2 regions of the Shewanella sp. 10N.261.52.F9 genome follow, and region 2 is predicted to be linked to the other one. Evidence: predicted binding sites of a transcription regulator. Region 2 holds the regulator's gene; the other holds the start of a gene.

Region 1 (7,710 bases), on a different contig from region 2:
GTTCACATTCTAATAAACTCGTTACTGGCACTAGTTGATGGCCTGCATGACTTAACTCGCTCACATAGCATTCGCCGCGATACCTTGACTTAATTTGTTGCGATTCCGTAAAGCTAATAATGCGCATTTGCAGGCTCCTCTTGCTTATTACGACTCGTTAGCTTTTGGTATTGCTTGGTTTCAGAGCGATTTATACTGTCAGAACTGTCTGTCTGCTCAGGGCTGTTTACCTGCTCAGGGCTGTCTATCCGCTCAGGGTTATTTACTTGCTCAAGGCTGCAAATTTCTCGAATTAAATAGGCAAAGATTTGATCAGTTAAATGCTCGGCCTGGCTACGTGCATCATTTAAGACAAGTGATGGATTTTTTAGTAAGTTAAGTGCGGTTAGCGTACTTTCAATGGCAGCCTTTGCACGTATGCGCTCGTTTATATCAATAGCACTTTCGATCATTGAATCAAGACCGTCTACTTTTGCAGGCAAGTCCCCTGTATTGCTTCCAACCAACGCTGTTAACCAGTTTGCGCACAAGTGTTTAGCAAGTAACTTGTCGCCTTGCAGCATATCTAGCCTTGTCGGTATATTGATGCTTAAAACCTGATTAGCGTCATTAACGCCAAAAGATTGAGAATCAATATCCTGCCACGGACTAATAAACAGCTTAGTACTGCACCTTGGGTTAATTTCAGCTTCGCCTTGATAACCTTTAAAAATCAACACTCTTGATGCTGGCACATGCTGCGCCAAAAGTTGCGCAACCTTAATGTGTTGCGATGCGAAACCACTGTGAAAATAGCTGCGTATGCCTAATTGAGCATTAGCGGGATTCAAACAACGTATCGCCGTTTGATAAAGGCTTCTTAGTCCCAATTGTTGATGAAGCTCTCTAAAGGTATCGGCAAACACGGTGAGCTTGTCTGCATTGACATAACAAAGCCCATCGCGGTCTAATATAACTTGAGCCTCAGCAGCTGAGTTGACCTCCGCTATGCCTAAAGCTTGAATGACATCGCCCACATGATGACGATGACGCAATATACGATTATCACCATGGATAAGTATTCGCTCACCTTGCTGTGCCAAAGCTTTGGCACAGAAGAGCATATACGGTAACTGATCGCGTTTACCTGCGTAACAAGGCCAATCAAGGGTAATATTTAACGATTGCCACTGGGGGTCAACGCTTTGCTTTAGCGCGAGTGTTACCCCTGCTATCTCTTCGGCAGTTTCACCACGAACTCGCATTAACATAAGCGCCGCACTTAATTGAGCGGTCGTACCAACGCCAAGTTTACATCCATGTATAAGCTGAAAACTTTCATTAACGGTTAAGCTTCGCGAGCCTTTTTTTCCGCGTCCCAGCGCCTTAATAAGTTTTATATAACCGGCCTTATCAATATGGTTATCGAGTTTGCTGCTACCTATATGTCCCATTAGTAACTTGCTTGTGGATGCTGCACTTAGGTTTGCTTTATCCATATAGACTCTCATTAGCTGCAATAGATTGTGAACAAAACGCCAGGCAATGCTCAAGCTCTGCACCAATAGTGACCACTTCTCCCACTATGATGAGTGTCGGCCCAGCTTGCTTGAGGCTTAGTGCATCTTGCGCCATTTGATCAACACGACTGAAATTTATTGTCTGTGATTGCCTTGCACCATTGGTAATAAAAGCAACAGGTAAACTGCCTACTGCGCCAGCTAACATTAATCCCGTTGCAATTTCTAATGCCTTCTCTTTACCCATATAGAACACTAAGGTGCTATTAGCTGAAAGTAAGCCTTGCCATTCATCTATAACAGCTTGCTCTCTTTTGTTATCGCAGGTTCTGCCAGTGACAAAGGTGACGCTTCTGGCCACTTTTCTATGGGTCAGTGGGATGCCACTACTTGCTGCGCAGCCCAAAGCCGCCGTGACACCCGCGATGAACTCGCTCTTAACACCCCGTTTAGCTAGAAATAGTGCTTCTTCACCTCCGCGACCAAAAACATTTGGGTCGCCGCCTTTGAGTCGTACCACTTTTACCCCTGAGATAGCCAAATGATAAAGTCTTTGGTTAATCTCATCTTGAGTACGACTTTTTTGTGCAAAACGCTTACCCATGTAGATAAGACGGCAATGAGTAGCTGCCAATTGTAAAATCTCCGCACATACCAAATTGTCATAAACAATGGCATCCGCTTCAGTTATCATCTTTGCCGCTTTTAAAGTGAGTAACTCAATGTCACCACAGCCTGCTCCTACAATTTTTACAGTCTGATGTTGGTTATTGATGACTTTATTTTGCTCAGTGCTCTTAAGGCACTGTAAAGCAAATTGCTTTAGTTGCTGAGTTCTTGTCTCTGTGTTTATCTTTTCATCGCTAACTCGCTTGAGCGAGCAAAACTCGTCAGTGTTCAGCTGCCCACTACGTTGATAAGTTGTCAATTTTTGAGCGCTAAAGTCCTCGACCGTCTCAGGATTAATAAATTTCATACTGCTCAGAGGCTTAAATAGCATCTGCTTGATAAATTCTATTCCCTGCATCATGCCACCTCCTGTGTCGCCAGATCTTCGGCCGTTAGCAACGCTCTCGCAAGCTCAGTGACTTGATTAAGGCAACTGCCACAAGCAGCGCTACAGCCCAGTGCTTGCTTAGCATCATTTACCAATTGAGTTACTCCAAGTTGCTCACTGCCAAGACTTTGTATTGTCTCAAGCATATTGGCGGAGATCGCAGCTTCGGTTACGCCGTTGCAAGCACAAATTAACGGACTCCCTCCCGCTCGAATAAGCCTATATAGCTTGCTAAGCCAATCATTATCAACGCACTGATTAAGCAGAGCTTGTACTGCATTAACATCTACTTTGACTTCTCTGCTATCACTAATGCATAGACCAATGACAGAGCCTTGCTTGAGAAAACAGGTAATTGTGTAACCTGAAAACTGCCACTCCAATATTTGCGCAGGGATATTTGAAAAGCCAACCACATCGCTAAATGCTTTACTAACAAGCTCAGCCTTTGCCGCCGCAAAATGATGACAAACGCCATCATTAATGGTTTGCTTTACACACCAAATATGCTGTCTGAAATCCACAACAGACGTCCCCCAGATGATCCCTTGAACCACGACGGGATAAGCCTCAATTTGCACCCGTTGGTGCTTAAACCCTGGTTGCAAAGACCAAGGATCTACATGACTTTCCAGTAGCTGATTGACACCCGCACTGTTACTAAATTGAGTTGACCAATGCATCGAACAGAAAGCTGAACCCGGTAAAATAGCCTCATCAGCAACCGTTCTTGCTAACATGTTTTCATTTGAATTAAGCCCGGTAAGTTTGACGAGATCTCCAGAAGCAATCTGCAATTGCTCCAAGGTAAAAGGGTTAAGCAAAACCGTAGGTTGATAATCACTTGCCGATAGGCTGGCAATATGACCCGTTCGCGTCATGGTGTGCCACTGATCTCGCGATCTGCCAGAGTTAAGCCATATTCCATTTGGCGCAGACTTTTTATCCACTTCTTGTGCTAACAAAGGAGTCGCGATGAAGTTGGCAAGACCATTGGTCGTTGAGAAGCGACCATCTTGATATAAGCGTTCTTGAGATAAATATTGAGACGATTGCAGTGTTTTTTGTTCTAGGAGATTATTTGGCAGATCTTCAGCCTTATCTTTAACTAACGCCTTAGTTTGCAAGCTATTAAATTGCTCGCACCTTTTGGCAATAGGCCACTGGATCGGCTCAAGCTCGTCGTACTCCTGCTCGCTAATATTGCTTAGACCAGCTAAGGTATATTGCTGATTGGGAAAGTGACTAACCACTTTGTCGGTAAGCATCGCGTGCTCGGTAAAAATTTGATGACTATTGGAAAAATTGAAACCTTGTTTGAATCCAAGCGCTTTCGCCACTTCACAAATGGCCCACCAGTCTGCTTTTGATTCTCCTTGTGGTGTAACAAAACGACGCTGACGACTAATGGTACGTTCACTATTGGTCACCGTTCCAGACTTTTCTGACCAACCTTGGGCAGGCAAAAGTAAGTCTGCGTATTTAGCTGTATCGGTGTCAGCAGTAATATCTGACATCACCACAAACTCACAGCGCTTAAGTCCTCGTTTAACTAAAGCCGTATCGGGCATTGACACTAATGGATTAGTACCCATTATCCATATGGCCTTGATTTCCCCCGACGCCATCTGGCTGAAAATTTCTGTCGCGGTGAGTCCTTTGCTTTTTACTACTGACTCTGATTGCCAAAACTCACTTAGCAGACTTCGCTCTTGCAAGGTAAATCCCATATGAGCTGCGAGCTGAGTTGCCATGCCTCCGACTTCACGTCCGCCCATTGCATTTGGCTGACCAGTTAATGAAAAGGGTCCACAGCCTGGTTGACCTATATCCCCCATTGCCAAGTGACAATTAATAATGGCATTACTGGTGTCAGTGCCGATGAGTGATTGATTCACACCTTGACCACTGGCTGTAACAACTTTATTTGTGACTGGAACGATGGGATCAGTTGCAGTATAGAGCTGATAAAAGTTGCTAATATCCTCAACCGACAATCCTGTTTTAACAGCGACTTTCTCAAGAGAATCACATGCGTTTACAGCGTAAATTGCTTCTGAATACCCTCGGGTATTGCTTTGAATATAATCAAGGTTTTGCCGCTTCGAGTGACTAATTGCGCTTAATAATCCATTGAATAAAGCGAGATCGGATCCCGGTAGTAATTGCAGATGCAGATCTGCATAAGACGCCGTAGCTGTTTTACGTGGATCGACAACCACCAACTTGGTTCCTTTTTGTTCTCTTGCTGCAAGAATGCGTTTAAACAATACCGGGTGTGTCCAAGCGGTATTGGCACCAACAAGTACAACGACATCGGCCAATTCAAAATCTTGATAACAGCCAGGAATAACATCTTCACCAAAAGCGCGAATATGCGCCGTTACCGCTGAAGACATGCACAAGCGTGAATTGGTATCGATATTGGCGCAGCCTAAAAAACCTTTAGCCAATTTATTTGCTACGTAATAATCTTCTGTAAGCAGTTGGCCCGATAAATAAAATGCCACCGAATTACTGCCATGCTCTGCAATAATACTGTTAAATTTCGATGCAACTTTATCAATCGCCTCGTCCCAGCCAATCGTTTTGCTGGCATTGACTTGTACTGTTTCAGTGTTTGCCTTGTCATGGTCTCTAGAGCTCAGCCTTTGGTTCAACCTCGGATAAAGCAGTTTATTCGGGACCTTTACCCCTTCAAGCAAACTCATGCCTTTGAGGCATAACTCACCAGCATTTGCAGAATGGGTTACGTCACCACATAGCTCGATATGCTTGTGATTGCTCTCGTTAGCCTGCGGTACACTAGCGTTTTGAATAAGCTTATCCGCTTTAACAATCGAAGATTTTTGCATAATTTCGTCAGATGTCCCGCGGTGGATCTCTATCCCGCAGCCGACACCACAGTAAGCACAAGTGGTTCTACAGCTTGGCATTTGCTCGCTCCTCCATGAAAGTCTTATAAGAGATAAAGCAAATACCAAGCCAAAATTTAAACAACTGTTTTAATAGTAAAAATTTGCTGCTGAAGGGTGACTGATAAGAATACAAACTAAATAACGCCCAAAAAAAGTGCATTTATATGCACTAAAGGCGCACACAGCTTGTATTTTTTTAGGCGGGAGTTCGTATTCTAATCACAAATACAGGCGGGATAAGGTGAATTTTAGTACAAATAGCCGGAGTAAATACGCGATTTCACGCCGTAATATCGCGTTTCACTACTCTTCAATGGTTGGTAAATAAGCTAAAAACATCAAAAATGGCGAGATATAGAGCAGCATAATTGCTCAACACTAACACGCAAAATAGTGGTAATCACTTAAATTTTTTCAAAAACTTGAGCGCCTAACGACTTGATATAATATGCAAATTTTAGCCACAAAAAAGCCAGCTATTTAGCTGGCTCAATTTAGAATTCTGAATTAATTCAAAATTACTTAAGTACTGACTCTGCTGTACGGCCGTCATCGTGACAGCTGTCACAAGTTGGCTTGTCACCCACGTTCATTTCATGTGGCGCGTGACAATCTGCACACATTAGCATGCCATCATGTGGTTGGTGAACTGCGTCCATTTCTGCCAATGTACCGTGGCAAGCTTGGCACTGCTCAAACTCATATTCGCCGTCTGCAGATGGAGAACCGTCAGCGTGACACGCTTCACAACCGTCCATTTCTGCATGCATTTCAGCAAGTTCTTGACCTTCAGCGAAAGCTGATGGAGATAGTGCTAGCGCAGCGAAAGCCGCACCAAAGATTACGCTTAGTAGTTTATTGCTCACAATTGTATCCTCATTAGATGTTCACATAGTGAAAACTTATATGTCAGGTTTGTTTTCATCTTGCGATCATTATTTTTTTAGCACGACTTAGATTAATTTAGCTAAGCATTATCTAATTCGCAACTAATTTAGCTGAAAGATCATATCATTGTGGATTTTCGCAAAACGTGCGCTCAATCAAATTAACTCTTGGAATTTGCTCGTTTTCACCATTTATCGCTTTGATTTTGAGCAATAAAAAAGCGATTTGAGCTTTATAAGCTCAAACCGCTTTGTTTAGTAAAACGTTATATTAGCTAGCGCGTAATGCTGCGATACGCTTTTCTAATGGTGGATGACTCATCATCAATTCCGCCATAGACTTTTTACCATTGATACCAAGTGCAGACATAGATGCTGGCATTGCACCAGTTTCTGGACCTTGACGTAATCTATCAAGTGCAGCAATCATCTTCTCTTTACCTGCAAGTTTTGCTGCGCCTTCATCCGCTCTGTATTCACGAATACGTGAGAAGTAAGCAACGATGATTGAAGCCAAAATACCAAATAACATATCAAGAACGAAAACCACTGCCATATAGGCAAACATGCCTAGGCCTTCACCTTCTTCATCATTACTTGCAACGAAGTTATTGATGATGCCTGCAACGACGCGAGCAGCGAAAATGACAAATGTGTTCACTACGCCTTGAATTAGCGTCAATGTCACCATGTCGCCGTTGGCAACGTGGCTGACTTCGTGAGCTAGAACCGCTTCAATCTCGTCTTGGTTCATGCCGTATAGCAAACCACTACTGACTGCCACTAAAGAGTTATTCTTGCTTGGGCCTGTCGCAAATGCGTTTAGCTCTGGTGACTGATAAATTGCCACTTCAGGCATTTTAATACCAGCTTGCTCAGCTTGACGGGCAACCGTTTCAACTAACCAACGTTCAGTATTATCACGTGGTGTTGTGATCACTTCACAACCCATAGTCTTTTTAGCCATCCACTTAGAGATTGCTAAACTGATAAATGCGCCACCAAAACCAAAGATCGCAGCGAATACCAGTAAACCACCCATAGTAGAGGTGTTAACACCTAAAATAGACATCACAATTGATGCCACTAATAAGATCGCCATGTTGGTGGCAATCAGTAAAAATATACGCTTCATTTAAGCTCCTGTAGGATACAAAGTACCTGATATACACTCTTAAAAGACATAATATGTCCGGCAAACGAGATTTCAAGGGGAGACGGCAAAAATTTTGCTTTGTCGCTTCAATTTATGGCTTATTGCTTCAATAATAGACGACTCGAATCCACTTTATATCAAGTGATGCCAAGTCTAGGTCGGTTTCATTAATCCAAGATTAATTTAATTGCCT
Region 2 (7,710 bases):
TCGACGATGACGATCTTACTTTAGACCCAATGCACTTACGTGCTCGTAAAGGTATTGGCTACTTACCGCAAGAAGCGAGTATTTTCAGAAAACTGTCTGTACGTGACAACATTATGGCGGTGCTACAAACCCGCAGTGACATCAATAATGAACAACGTGAAGAACAACTCGAACATCTGTTAGAAGAGTTCCATATTACTCACATTCGCGATAGCCAAGGTATGGCACTATCAGGCGGTGAACGACGCCGTGTTGAAATTGCCAGAGCATTAGCAGCCAACCCCAAATTCATCCTATTAGATGAACCTTTTGCCGGTGTTGACCCTATTTCTGTAATTGATATTAAAAAGATTATTGAACAGCTCAAAAACCGCGGTTTAGGCGTACTAATTACCGACCACAATGTGCGTGAAACACTCGATGTTTGTGAGCATGCGTATATCGTGAGTCACGGAAATCTTATTGCCGAAGGTACACCTGCTGAAATCTTAGACAACCAGCAAGTTCGAGCAGTGTACTTAGGTGAACAATTCAGGCTATAGTTAATTCACCATTTGGAAGTTAAAAACTTAATACGGAATACAATTCCAAATAAAATCAATGTATTGAGTTTTTAAGCTTTCTTCGCCAATCAGCGAGCTTTAACGTTTAACTACAGTGTAGGGAATAGCGGTACGATGAAAGCGTCACTCCAGCTCAAAATGGGTCAACAGCTCACCATGACTCCTCAATTGCAACAGGCTATTCGCCTATTGCAACTATCTTCTTTAGAGCTGCAACAAGAGATCCAACAAGCATTAGAATCTAACCCACTACTCGAGTTAGACGAAGAGCAATCAGATGGCGACATGGATAATAGTGACGACCCATCTTCAAACGATTCTAATAGCCTAGAGCGCGACAGCGCTACGGTTGAAACCTCTGATGCATTAACCCAAGATTCCATGCCAGATGACCTGCCAATGGATACAACATGGGACGAAGTCTACACCGTATCGTCTAACTCCAGCTCAGGCGTTAGTCGCGAAGATGATATGCCCTTTCAAGGTGAAACCAGCGAAGGCTTGTACGAACACCTTGAATGGCAAAAAAACCTCACACCGTTTTCTGATAACGATCTTGCAATCGCCACTGCTATTATCGACGCTATTGATGAGCGCGGCTACTTAACCCAAAGCTGTGAAGATATCTTAGAGGCGATGGGCGACCCTGAAACTGAACTAGATGAAGTTGAAGCCGTATTAAAACGAGTACAACACTTTGATCCTATTGGAGTTGCAGCGCGTAATCTGAGTGAGTGTTTGCTGATCCAATTAGCGCAATATGCGGCAGATACCCCGCATATCGACAACGCAAAATTACTTATCAAAGACTATTTAGACTTAATTGCTGGTAGAGATTTCAGGCAATTAATGCGCAAAACAAAGCTTAAAGAAGATGATCTTCGCGAAGCAATTACACTGATCCAAACCCTAAACCCAAGGCCTGGGCTGGCGATTGCGCGCAGTAAAGACGAATATGTTATTCCTGATGTCTCGGTTAGCAAGAAAAAAGGTCGCTGGGTTGTTGAGCTAAACCCTGATTACATGCCTAAAATTAACGTAAACCAACATTATGCCTCGATGGCGCGTAGTACGACTAATCAGGCAGACGGACAGTTTATTCGAGGACATCTGCAAGAAGCAAAGTGGTTTATCAAAAGCCTTGAAAGCCGTAACGACACTTTATTAAAAGTGACTAACTGTATCGTTAAGTTCCAGCAAGGATTTTTCGAATACGGCGAAGAAGCCATGAAACCCATGGTGTTAAATGATATCGCGGAAGCGGTTGAAATGCATGAATCAACCATTTCACGAGTAACCACACAGAAATATATGCATACCCCACGAGGTATCTTTGAACTGAAATATTTCTTCTCTAGCCACGTCGGTACTGACGATGGCGGAGAATGTTCATCGACAGCAATTAGAGCGTTTATTAAGAAGTTAGTCGCAGCTGAAAACCAAAAGAAACCATTAAGCGACAGCAAAATGGCTCAACTTTTGGCAGAACAAGGGATTAAAGTTGCTAGACGTACGATCGCAAAATATCGAGAAGCGATGCTGATCCCCCCCTCAAACCAACGTAAGAGTTTATAACTCAAATTAGGCACTTGGAGGATCGATATATGCAAATCAACCTGACAGGACATCACATCGAAATTACTGAATCTTTGCGCGGCTACGTGCAAGAAAAATTCACAAAGCTTGAACGACATTTCGATCAGATCAATAATGTGCACGTTATTTTGAATGTACAAAAAATGCAGCAGATTGCCGAAGCAAAAATCCACCTGAAAAAAGGGGAAGTATTTGCCACTTCGGAGCATGCAGATATGTATGCTGCAATAGACTCCCTGATAGATAAGCTAGATCGTCAGGTTCTTAAACACAAAGAGAAGCTAACTAAACACTAACGATGGAACTAAGTACCATCCTGCAGCCGGAGTGCACTACCTGCGCCACTCCGGGCAGTAAGAAAAAGGTACTGGAGTTAATCAGTGATATTGCCGCTGTCCAGTACCCTACCCTGTCTTCACAAGAGATCTTTGAAAGTCTATTGGCGAGAGAGAAAATGGGTAGCACGGGTATAGGTAACGGTATAGCGATCCCTCACGGAAGGCTGGCTAATATCGAGCGACCTGTGGCGGTCTTAGTCAAATGCGAAGATCCAATTGCATTTGACTCAATCGATAAAAAGCCCGTTGATATTCTATTTGCCCTATTGGTGCCATCTGAGCAGTGTGAACAGCATTTAGCAACTTTGTCTTCAATGGCAGAAAAGCTTAATGACAAAGCAGTGTTAAAACAGTTGAGAAAAACCAGTAACGAATCAGAACTATATCAAGTCATTACCCAATAATATCTTACTGGGGTCTTTAAATTCGTCGCATAGCGTAAGCTTGCAGCAGTAATTTAAAGGCCTAAGTAATTATTACAGTTATATTATTCTTCTTCATCATCTGCTTAATTTCTTGCTTTAAAGCTTAAAAAAGTTAATCTATATCCATAGATACAAGATTATTACCATATTCAAACATTTAGTTAATTTTCAATCAGGTACCCATACGATGAAGCTTGTTTTAGTCTCTGGTCGTTCAGGTTCAGGCAAATCTGTTTTACTAAGAATGCTCGAAGATCTCGGCTACTACTGTGTCGACAATCTCCCATTGCCTATGATGGGCACACTACTTAACGAACTATCAGGTAATACTAAGTTTGTTGCTATCAGTGTCGACATCCGTAACTTGCCAGAAAGCAAAGACGAACTCGTCAAACATCTTACCTTTTTGCCTAAAGGCATACAGTTACTGAGCTTTTTCTTAAACTCTAGCGATGAAGTACTGCTCAAGCGCTACAATGAAACACGACGCCTTCACCCGCTCTCTCACGACAATGTATCTTTGAAAGAAGCGATTGCATTAGAAGCGCGTTTACTTGAGCCTTTGGCCAATATCGTTGATCACTACATTGATACTTCAAGTCTTAATATTTACGATCTAAACGATCAAGTGCGTGAAATATTAATAGGCAATGTTGATAAACAGTTGATGATCAATTTTGAATCATTTGGTTTCAAGCATGGTATGCCGACCGAAGCAGACTTTATGTTTGATGTACGCTTTTTACCAAACCCTCATTGGGAGCCTGATTTACGTCCAATGACTGGACTCGATAAACCCGTTCAAGACTTCTTGAACGAGCGTCCACGAGTTAATGAGTTTATCAAGCAGATAGAAGATCTACTTGAAAACTGTCTACCTGACCTTGAGCGTAACAACCGTAGCTATTTAACGATTGCTATTGGCTGCACTGGTGGACAACATCGCTCTGTGTATATTACTGAGCGTCTTGCTGCACACTTCAAACATGGCAAACACAAGGTACAAGCCCGTCACCGCGAGTTAAAAAATGCCGACCATTGAGCGTGAAATCACCCTATGTAATAAATTGGGACTTCATGCAAGAGCGGCCACTAAGTTGGTAGTTTTGGCGTCGGAATTCGATGCCAAAATAACTATCATTCAAGGCGAAAAACAAGCTTCTGCTACCAGTGTACTAGGCTTATTGATGTTAGAGACGGGTATGGGGAAAACCGTTCAACTACTGGCAACGGGCCCAGATGCTCAAACAGCACTCGATGCTGTTTGTCAGCTCATCGATGCCAAGTTTGACGAAGATAGTTAACTACCGATATTGGCTCGACCGTCTTAATTATCACCCGTTCCACCAGCACTTAAGTTAACATAAGCGCCTTTTTAAAGACCCTGTGAGGGAATCATGCCGATTGAAGTCTTAGACAATGAAACAACAGATCAACGCCTCAATCAGCTAACAAAAGCCTTGGGCAGCGGTATGTTTGTCCATGTGCGGAATATGTTGCAAGACATGGCAGCATCAGACATCGCTTTTATTCTCGAATCGTCCCCGCCACGAACACGCCAAGTACTGTGGCAATTAATTGATCAAGAGCATACCGGTGAAATCCTCGATGAGCTTGGTGAAGAGCTTAAAGATAGTCTGATCACTCAGATGAGTCCTGAACGCGTTGCTAAAGCGGCCGAGAATATGGACACCGATGACTTGGCTTACATCCTACGTAGCTTGCCAGACAGCGTCTTTAAGCAAGTACTGCAATCGATGAGTAAGCAAGACAGGGTTCGTGTCGAACAAGCGCTATCTTACCCTGATGATACAGCCGGTAGCTTAATGAATACCGACACCGTCACCTTAAGACCCGACGTCAACATTGACGTAATTTTGCGTTACTTAAGAATTCGCGGTGAACTGCCTGATGCCACAGACATGCTTTATGTGGTCGATAAACATGATCGTGTTTTAGGTGGTGTAAGAATTGCCGATCTTCTGACCTGCGACCCGAATGCATCTGTGCGTGAAATCATGATGTCAGATCTCGAAGCGATCCCTGTCGGTATGTCAGACAGCGAAGTCGCACAACTTTTTGAACGACATGACTGGATGTCAGCCCCCGTTATCGATGAGAACGACAAGCTACTGGGTCGTATCACCATTGATGATGTAGTCGATGTTATTCGTGAAGATGCCGAACACTCAATGATGGGTATGGCAGGTATGGATGACGATACAGATACCTTTGGCCCCGTGCTTAAGAGTACTTTCCGTCGCTCACTCTGGCTAACTGTTAATTTGTTTGCCGCGCTGCTGGCAGCGTCAGTCAGCAACATGTTTGAAGGCACGATTGAACAGTTCGCAACGATTGCGATTTTAATGACTATCGTCCCGAGTATGGGCGGTGTTGCTGGTAACCAAACCTTAGCTTTGGTTATTCGTGGTATTGCCTTAGGACAAATTGGTCAAAGTAACTCACGTTGGTTAATTGGTAAAGAGCTTGCCATTGGCTTCCTGAATGGCTTGCTGTGGTCTATTTTGGTTTTTGCGGCTGTGTGGGTCTGGAAAGGTGATATAGCCTTAGGTGGCTTAATAGCGGGCGCTATGCTTATCAATATGACGGTAGCGGGCCTTGCTGGAGCGACTATTCCGTTAATGTTGAAACGAATGAACATTGATCCGGCTCTAGCCGGCGGTATGGTGTTAACCACAGTAACTGACGTTATTGGCCTCTTTGCCTTCCTGGGTTTGGCAACGCTATTCTTGATGAGTTAGAGCCGACTTAACAAAAAGGCCGCAATTGCGGCCTTTTGGGTTTAAGCTTAATGGCTATTACTGCTTTAACGGCGCATCGAAACCGTAGTCAGCAAGAATCGTTTGTCCGGGCTCAGACAGGATAAACATCGCTAATTTCCAAGTATCCTTTTGTGCATCATCAAGCACAATCAAACCATAATTTGCACCAACAGCTAGTGGTGCTGGCATCTGCACGATTTGTAAATCATTCACTTCTTTTTGCGCCAATACTGCATTCGTACAATAAGTTAAAAACACATCCGCGCGCTTATTTTCCATTACCCAACCATAAGTATTACGGCCTTTAGGTGCCTTCGCGCTGTTCTCACCACCGGTAAGCTGCAGTGCTTTTTGTTCAAGCTTGGTCTTTGCCCCTGCTTTTACATCGTCCGCTTTAGCAAAAATTTTCCACGCGTAGTCACCTGATGGATCGGCTTTAGGTGTTGAAGTGCCCACTCGAACTTTCGGATCAAGTATGACAGCTAATAAGCCTTCGCTATTAATGTTAACGTTGGGCTGAGCCAATGCACACATCTGGTTACGGGCAAACATTACCACATTGCCACCTTTACCGGCCGCTTCCAATGTCTGTGGGTGCTTCATATTTGCAGAAGCAAATAGATCCACCTGTTCGCCATTTTCAATGCGCTTTCTCAGCAGCCCTGATGGACCGAAATCAGTAGCAACCTTTTGATCATCTGTTTGCTGGTACGCCATCACAATGTCCTTCATGGCATTTTTTAAACTGCCCGCAGCTCGTAATTCAATAGGATTAGCATTAACAGCAAAAGGTAGGCTTAACAGTGAAACTAAGATCCATTTTCTCATCATTTCTTTCCATTCATTTTGTCTTTTTTAACGGTGATTTATGTGCAAACACATTGCATTAAGCTAATGAGAAAACATCTAATATCAAATCACAATGCCTGAGCCGTTTAGCACAACTTAAGTATGTAACCACGCGAGTATCGTCACAGCCTTTAAGCTAACAGCAGACAAAAAGTCCCAGCAGACTATCAATATTTAAAAGGCTTTGCTATCTGTAGCTATGATCAAAAAAGCCACCTAACGGTGGCTTAGTTCAAATAACTTAATCGACTAAAATTAAGTTTATGCCTTTGGCATTGGGCTTAAGATAATCTCAACTCGACGGTTTTCAGCACGGCCTTGTTTAGTCTTATTGTCTGCAATCGGTTTTGACTCCCCCATACCATGAGACGCAACACGTACTGCTGGCACCTTATGCTGAGTTAAGTAATTTGCCACTTCACTCGCACGCACTTGCGATAATCTTAAGTTATATGATTCCGCACCAGAACTATCTGTATGCCCCATCACATTTAGCTTAGTTTCGTCGTATTCTAGTGCTACAAGCACAACACTATTAAGCACTTGCTGCGCGCGCTGGCTCAAATCTGTTTGGTCAACTCCGAAAGTGACATCATTAGGCATATTAAGAATAATATTATCGCCGCTGCGAGTAACACTCACACCTGATGACTGTAATTGCTTACGTAACTCAGCTTCTTGCACATCCATGTAGTAGCCAATACCACCACCTAACGCTGCACCCGATGCAGCACCAATCAATGCGCCTTTACCGCGATCACTTTTACTGGAAGACGCTACGCCAATTGCAGCCCCCGCAATAGCTCCAATCAATGCGCCATTTGTCGCTTTGCCATTTTGAGATTCATTAGTGTATGGATTAGTTGTTTGGCAACCAGAGACCATCATCGCAGCCACTAAGCCACCCACAATAATTGAACTGCGTTTTATGTTCATTTTTACCACTCCTAACTGCTTTTGCTGTTATGCAAAAACGACCGCTTATAAGATGTATTATTTTTAGCAGTATATAAAACAGAATTGATTAGACAATGGCTAGGCAATTAAGTGGGTTAAAAGTGAACAACTCGGCTTTTTATCCAACCTTCAGGATTGCACCAAAATCATGCAGCAATGCACCAGTAAAGTGCAAAAATAACTAAAACAGATGACCTAG

What was found. The regulator sigma-54, encoded in region 2, starts transcription at its own class of promoters, with help from an activator protein. The targets are predictions, from matches to a motif close to GTTGGCACGNNNNTNGNNT.
Region 1: the regulator sigma-54 is predicted to act here: its motif matches at 5,528-5,546, upstream of AB4298_RS03910 (nitrate reductase).

The regions. Positions count from the first base shown of each region.
Region 1 is NZ_JBFRNX010000004.1:215,253-222,962, forward strand. Features, by position in the region: gene AB4298_RS03895 (ANTAR domain-containing protein) at 1-127, opposite strand, end outside; gene AB4298_RS03900 (glycosyl transferase) at 114-1,478, opposite strand; gene cobA (uroporphyrinogen-III C-methyltransferase) at 1,471-2,529, opposite strand; gene AB4298_RS03910 (nitrate reductase) at 2,526-5,492, opposite strand; gene cctA (tetraheme c-type cytochrome CctA) at 5,993-6,340, opposite strand; gene htpX (protease HtpX) at 6,633-7,496, opposite strand.
Region 2 is NZ_JBFRNX010000021.1:66,878-74,587, forward strand. Features, by position in the region: gene lptB (LPS export ABC transporter ATP-binding protein) at 1-542, shown strand, start outside; gene AB4298_RS13555 (RNA polymerase factor sigma-54) at 678-2,138, shown strand; gene hpf (ribosome hibernation promoting factor) at 2,168-2,455, shown strand; gene ptsN (PTS IIA-like nitrogen regulatory protein PtsN) at 2,458-2,901, shown strand; gene rapZ (RNase adapter RapZ) at 3,110-3,964, shown strand; gene AB4298_RS13575 (HPr family phosphocarrier protein) at 3,951-4,226, shown strand; gene mgtE (magnesium transporter) at 4,320-5,684, shown strand; gene AB4298_RS13585 (molybdate ABC transporter substrate-binding protein) at 5,742-6,536, opposite strand; gene AB4298_RS13590 (YiaD family glycine zipper/OmpA-like lipoprotein) at 6,816-7,490, opposite strand.